Gemmatimonas sp.: one gene and its partner. The protein of the gene in region 2 binds, or shares a complex with, the protein of the main gene of each other region. Links are inferred from orthologs where the notes say so. Each region holds a gene or a part of one and is shown on either strand. Other genes may lie near its edges. The genes, in order: RMP10_RS07135 and trxA.

Region 1 (3,315 bases), on a different replicon or contig from region 2:
GTTCAGCATCTGGCTGGCGGGTGGCGGCGTGAAGGGCGGCATGACCTACGGCCGCACCGACGACTTCGGCTTCAAGGTCGTCGAGAACCCCGTGCACATCCACGACCTGCACGCGACCATTCTGCACCTGCTTGGCATCAACCACGAGAAGCTGACCTACAACTACAGCGGTCGCGACTTCCGGCTGACCGACGTGGCCGGCAAGGTGATCCACGACATCATCGCCTGAGGCGACGAGCAGGCAACGGTTCAAGGGGTCGGAGTCGTTGAACGGTTCAAGGGGTCGGTTCAAGGGGTCGGAGTCGTTGAACGGTTCAAGGGGCGGTTCAAGGGGTCAGAGTCGTTGAAACACTCGGCGCCTATTCGATGTGGAGGCACTGACCTTTGCCGTGTTCGCCGAGCGCCTGAAAGCAGGGGCGGTTTCGTCCGATCGGATGGTCACCCACGGGAAGTCGGCGTCGAGCAGCGCGTAGTTCATGAGCAATCGCCCGAGTCGACCGTTACCGTCGAGAAACGGGTAAACGGTGACGAACTCCACATGTGTGAGGACCGCGCGCGAAATCCCCCTGTCTACGGGGAGGCCCCGCTTCTCGCTTGTACGCTCCGGTCGGCGTTGGGCAGCTGCACTCCAGCGAAAACGCTCAGAGCGGCCCCTCCACGCCGGTCGGCACACCCCGAGGCGTCATGGACGGGACGTTCGACCGTCGCACCGCGTCGTAAAGCTGCATGCCCGCGATCATGCCGAGGATCGGGGCCACCCAATACAGCCAGTGGGCCGTCCAGATGCCGCCGACGATTGCCGGCCCCAGCGTGCGGGCCGGGTTGAAGCTTCCGCCAGTGAGCGGACCCGTGACCAGAGCGCCCGCAAAGACCGTCGCACCGAGCACGACGGGGGCGATGCTGGCCGGCACACGGTCGTCCGTGGCGACCGCCATGATGACGAAGCCCAGCAGGCCGGTGAATCCCATCTCGATCACGAACGCGCGCGCCAGCGTCACTGACGGCACCGTTGCCCCGAAGTCGCCCACGGGCCCCAGTAGCCAGGCGAGCAGCGCCGACGCCGCGATGGCGCCGACACATTGGGCCAGGATGTACGGTACGACATCACGCGACGGAAACCGGCGCACCGACCAGAAGCCCAGCGTCACCGCCGGATTGATGTGCGCACCGCCCAGGTGTCCGCTGGCGGCCACGATGACCGTCACCGCGAGACCGAAGGCCAGCGCGACGCCCGCATGACCGAACGCGCTGGTCGAGGCGGCCACCATCGCCGCGCCCGGGCCGATGGCTACGAGCGCGAACGTGCCGAGTGTCTCCGCCACGTAACACCGAACATCAGGGCGACCTGCCGCGTCGCTCACGACGACTCGTGGATACGGCGCGCCTGCTCGGCGAGTGTGGCGGAGTCGAACGACTCGACGGGCAGGGCAAGCAGCGCATTCACGCGTCCCTCCAGCGCGCCGAACGTTTCCTCGAACGCGAGTCGCGCCGCTTCGGGTGTCGTTTCCTCGGCCGGGTCGGGCAGGCCCCAGTGCACCGTCGCAGCGCCGGGCAGAAACGGACACGCATCGCGGGCGTTGTCGCATACCGTGATCACGAGGTCGTGGTGCGCACCCGCCACTGCATCGATATGCTGCGGAGTGCGGCCCTCCCACCGAATGCCGTGCGCACGGAGCGTTTCCACCGCATAGGGATTGACGCGCGCCGCGGGATGGGAGCCTGCACTCGACGCGGCAATCCGTCCTGCCCCTCGCGTCTGCAACAGGGCCTCAGCGATCTGGCTCCGCGCGGAGTTGCCCGTGCAGAGCACCAGCACGGACAACGGGCGGGACATCGTCGAGTTGTTGATGTCAGTCATCGTCATGAGTCGAGGGAGGCAGGCAGGAGGCGGGCCGTCGCGCCGAGCTTTCGCGCCATCGCGGTCGCGGATGCGGGGCAGGCGCTCCTGAACTCCAGGGTGTTCGCAATCTCCGCGGGCACGGCGTCGCGCGTGACCGTCTCGAAGCCGAAGCGCGGGAAGTAGTGCTCGGCGGTCATCGTCAGCAGGTACAACGCGTGGATCCCGCGTGCCTCTGCCTCACACACCACGCGCTGCACGAGCTGGTGTCCGAGGCCATGCCGCTGCCAGTCCGCGCGTACGGCAACCGACCGCAAGAGCGCGTTGTTGCCGCAGACCTCGAGGCCGGCGACTGCCACGACTGTAGCATCGAAATCCGGCGCTGACGCGACGATGAACTGTCGTGCGTCGGAGGCAAGCAGCTCGGTAACACCATCGACGGGAAGGCTCGCACCGGTGAGCAGCTGCAGGATCGCTGGAGTGTCCTCGACGGTCGCTGCACGCATTGAAGCCCGAGCAGCTGCCGGCTTGGTGGCCCGCACAAACGCCGCCATGATCTTGCCTTCCATCGCGGCGACGTTCGCCGTGTCGAGGCCCGACTCGGTCAGGAACTGGACGGCGTCTTCCGGCTTGTAGATCCGCGTGGGTTCGATGTCCGTGTGCGTGAAGCCCGCCTCGGTCAGCAGCGCGTGGAACTCCGATTCCTCGAGCGCGCCCGCCACGCAGCCCACCCAGAGCTCCATGTTGCGCCGCACGTCGTCGGGCATCGCGCCGCGCGTGACGACATCACTCACCGCGAAGCGACCACCAGGCTTGAGCACCCGGAACGCTTCCGCGAGTACGCGCCGCTTGTCGCCAGAGAGATTGATGACGCAGTTCGAGATGATCACGTCGACCGAGTTGTCGGGGAGCGGGATCGCTTCGATCTGGCCTTTCAGAAATTCGACGTTCTCGACCTTCGCCTCGGCCGCGTTCTGCCGCGCGAGCGCCAGCATGTCGTCCGTCATGTCGAGGCCATAGGCCTTGCCCGTCGGTCCGACGCGGCGCGCCGAAAGTATCACGTCGATGCCGCCGCCAGAGCCGAGGTCGAGCACCACGTCGCCAGCGTTGAGCTCCGCCAAGGCCGTCGGGTTGCCGCAGCCGAGCGAGGCGAGCACCGCGGCGGACGGCAGTTTGTCGGTCTCGCCATTCACGTACAGGTTCGACGTGATGGGGTCGACGCTGCCGTTGAACGCGTCGCCGCCGCAACAGGAATTCACCGGGCCGCAGCAGCTGGCGGCCTCGCCCGTCGCCAGCACACGGCGCGCGGCGTCGCCGTACTTCTCCCGCACGAGCGTGGTGAGCGGGGAGTCAATCGTAGGGATGGGCATCGGGGTGGTCACGGCATCGTCTCCGAGCAAGAAATGTTGATGTGTTGAACGCGAGACAACCAAGAAATGAGCGAGCGCTAGCCGCAGCAGCGGGCGTTGGCGGGCAGA
Region 2 (3,030 bases):
CCGATGAAGATGCCCATCCCCTTCGCCGGCTTGCCATCGTGCTCGTGCACTTTCGGCGGCCCATTCTCGAAGTCGTACACCAGATGGTAGATCGGGTGGCTATGGGGCACATCGACCAGCGGCCGGTCGGGGAACACCCGCTTGATCTCGCGACGGAAGCTGTCGTCGAGTCCGTAGTTGTCGTCCACGTGCAGAAAACCACCGCGCGTGAGATACTCGCGCAGGCGCTTCACTTCGATGTCGCTGAGCTTTATCTCGCCGTGTCCCGTGATGTGCAGGAACGGAAAGTCGAACAGCGACGAATCGGTGAACGTGACCTTTGCCTCGGCGCGCTCGATCGGCAGCGCGGTGCGCTCGGCGATCGCGCGAATGAGATTTGGCAAGCTGGACGGATTCGCGTACCAGTCACCACCGCCTTCGTACTGTACGCGGGCGATCGCCAAGCGACCCGGGCCACGTAGCGCAGCGAATGGCGTGAACGCCAGCGATGCGCCGACGACAGCGGCGAGCAGAGCGAAGCGGAGGGAACGACCGGCCGGAAGCCGCATCAGGTATCGTGAGCGAGACGGTAGGCGAGATTACGGCTGGCACCATGTTCGTCCATGAGCCGCTGGACGATGTCACGAGGACGGAACCCTTCCTCGCGCAGGGCCACTGCCACCGCCTGAAGGCCGTCTTCACTCGGGGCGACGACCGACGCGCCACCCAGAACGATCACGATTTCCCCGCGCGGTGGCGTGCCCTCGTAATACGCGGCCACCTCCTCGAGCGTTCCGCGTTTGACCTCTTCAAAATGCTTCGTCAGCTCGCGGGCCACCGCAACCGGGCGGGTGGTGCCGGCAATGGCGGCCAGATCACGCAACGTGTCGACCAAGCGGTTGGGCGATTCGTACAGCACTACGGCGTGCGGCAGGCGGGCGGCGAGGGCCAGCTGCTCCTCGCGCTCCTTCCCCTTCCGCGCCGGGAATCCCAGCATGGTGAAGGGATGCGGTACCATGCCCGATGCCACGAGAGCGGCCAGCACGGCGGACGCGCCCGGAATCGGCACCACCCGTACACCAGCGATTGCTGCGGCTTCAGCCAGTCGGGCACCGGGATCGGACACCAACGGCGTCCCGGCGTCGCTGATCAAGGCGATGGCTTCGCCCTCTTTCAGGCGCGCAACCAGGCGCGGAATGACGCTGGCTTCGTTGTGCTCGTGCACGGCAATCGTGGGCGTCCCGATGCCATAGCGACTGAGCAGGGTGCGCGCGTGCCGGGTATCCTCACAGCAGATCACCGCGCATTCCTTGAGCACGGCGAGGGCACGCAGGGAAATGTCCCCCAAATTCCCGATCGGCGTGCTGACGATATGTAACGCCCCGGACATGGCCGCGGTCGGCCAGAGCGTCGCCGCCCGGTCGGCGAGATCGGAGGCAAGAACCTCCGATTCGGCCGAACCGGGCGCGTCGCCCACCTTGGTCAGGCGTGCTCCTTGAACTTGGCTTCGAGCGCCGGGCGCGGAACCGCGCCGACGACCTGATCCACCAGCTTGCCGTCCTTAAAAAACAGGATCGTGGGGATCGACCGCACGTTGAAACGCGCCGCGGTCCGCTGGTTGTTGTCGACGTCGAGCTTGGCCACCTTCGCCTTGCCCGCGTATTCGGTGGCCAGCGCTTCCACGATCGGCGCGATCATGCGGCACGGCGCACACCACGTGGCCCAGAAATCCACGACCGCGAGCCCTTCGTACTGCTCGATCTCGGCCGCAAAAGTGTCATCCTTCACTTCAACTGCGTTCGCCATCATGTGCTCCGTTGGCGCGGCTTCCGGCCTTTACCGGTTGCTCTCGCGCCCGTCTGCAGGATTAGAATTCGGAATTCGTTCACGCCCGCATCAACACCGCCGAACATGACCGACTCCGTACGCCGCGGCACGCGCATCGCCCACATCGGGATCGCTGTGCGTGCCCTCGACGAGCTGCTTCCCTTCTACCGCGATGTCCTCGGCCTGCCCGAGGTTCCACTGGACGATGCCGACGGCGCCACCATTGCGGGACTGGCAGCCGGCGAATCGTTGGTAGAGCTCCTCGAAGCGAAGTCCGACGACTCTCCGATCGGCAAGTACGTCGCCAAACGAGGCCCCGGTATTCACCACGTGTGTTTCGCGGTGGACGACCTCGACGGCACGATGCAGCGCTGCCGTGATGCCGGCCTCCGACTTATCGATGAAACACCACGCCTGGGCGCGGAGGGGAAGCGCATCGCGTTTCTCCATCCAAGCGCTACCGGCGGCGTGCTCGTCGAACTGTCCGAATACTAGTCTGGGTGTCCAGCGTCACCAGTCCAGGTCGCTACTGTTTAGCGGCAGAACTCTTTCAGCGGGAGGAGGTTGATGTCCTCCACGAACCAGCGGCCACCAGGCCCGCTCACGGTCAGAATCGAGGTCTTGGCGGACCGCGGTCCCTGGAAGAACTCAAGCTGGAACTCCTGTCGCCCGCCCGTCTGCAGACGGGGCCGATCTTCGATAAACGCCCATCGATCGTGCGTGAGCGTGCACTGCATGATGATGAGGCGCTTTTCGAGGTCCTCGCGCTTCATCTGGTCGCGCGCGGCGCCCTTGGTGGTGCCCCAGATGGCGCTCATGGTCTGGAGATCCTGCGCTTTCACGGCCTTCAGGAAGCCCTCCACCGCGGCCTTGCCCGTGACCGCACCGATGGCATCCGGCGCATCGCCCCGCACCGACGGCGCGGCCGCGCCAGGAATCGAGGTCTCGGTGCTCTGGATCGTTCGGGTGCACGCACTCAGGCCGCTCGCCGTGGCGAGCAGCAGAGAGTACATGAGTACACGGTTTTGCATCATCTTACGCGGCACGCAGGCCTCCTACCCACGGTGTTGACCAGCTTGACGGTTCGTCCGCGTGCAGACCTGTCGTTCACAGGCACCAAACACGGTCCCGTCCGTTCGTCGGGGAGAAAGGTACCCCACACGTTCTTCTACCGGATACCCCAGTGACGTCGCTTCGCTACCAGCGCCTCTATGTAAACATCGA

What was found.
Region 1: the proteins of trxA (region 2) and RMP10_RS07135 are in contact, whole or in part, in an NMR structure (PDB 2IPA), measured with the Bacillus subtilis proteins. The link is inferred for Gemmatimonas sp. from one-to-one orthologs.

The regions. Positions count from the first base shown.
Region 1 is NZ_JANPLK010000023.1:31,358-34,672, forward strand. What follows is about bases 112-3,110. They hold RMP10_RS07135 (arsenate reductase ArsC), read right to left. Parts: upstream 1,865-3,110; coding sequence 1,358-1,864; downstream 112-1,357. Other genes in these bases: RMP10_RS07125 (DUF1501 domain-containing protein), read left to right, coding at 112-229; RMP10_RS23390 (Fic family protein), read right to left, coding at 335-673; RMP10_RS07130 (aquaporin), read right to left, coding at 642-1,361; arsN2 (arsenic resistance N-acetyltransferase ArsN2), read right to left, coding at 1,861-3,110. Outside these bases: more of RMP10_RS07125, read left to right, coding at 1-111; more of arsN2, read right to left, coding at 3,111-3,219; RMP10_RS07145 (metalloregulator ArsR/SmtB family transcription factor), read right to left, coding at 3,285-3,315. UniProt on the Bacillus subtilis protein: Catalyzes the reduction of arsenate [As(V)] to arsenite [As(III)]. In vitro, can dephosphorylate para-nitrophenyl phosphate (pNPP).
Region 2 is NZ_JANPLK010000009.1:113,077-116,106, reverse strand. What follows is about bases 124-2,837. They hold trxA (thioredoxin), read right to left. Parts: upstream 1,786-2,837; coding sequence 1,462-1,785; downstream 124-1,461. Other genes in these bases: RMP10_RS03230 (hypothetical protein), read right to left, coding at 2,340-2,819; mce (methylmalonyl-CoA epimerase), read left to right, coding at 1,891-2,301; rsmI (16S rRNA (cytidine(1402)-2'-O)-methyltransferase), read right to left, coding at 548-1,456; RMP10_RS03250 (DUF4159 domain-containing protein), read right to left, coding at 124-548. In the rest of the region: more of RMP10_RS03250, read right to left, coding at 1-123; RMP10_RS03225 (pyridoxine 5'-phosphate synthase), read left to right, coding at 2,990-3,030. UniProt on the Bacillus subtilis protein: Participates in various redox reactions through the reversible oxidation of its active center dithiol to a disulfide and catalyzes dithiol-disulfide exchange reactions.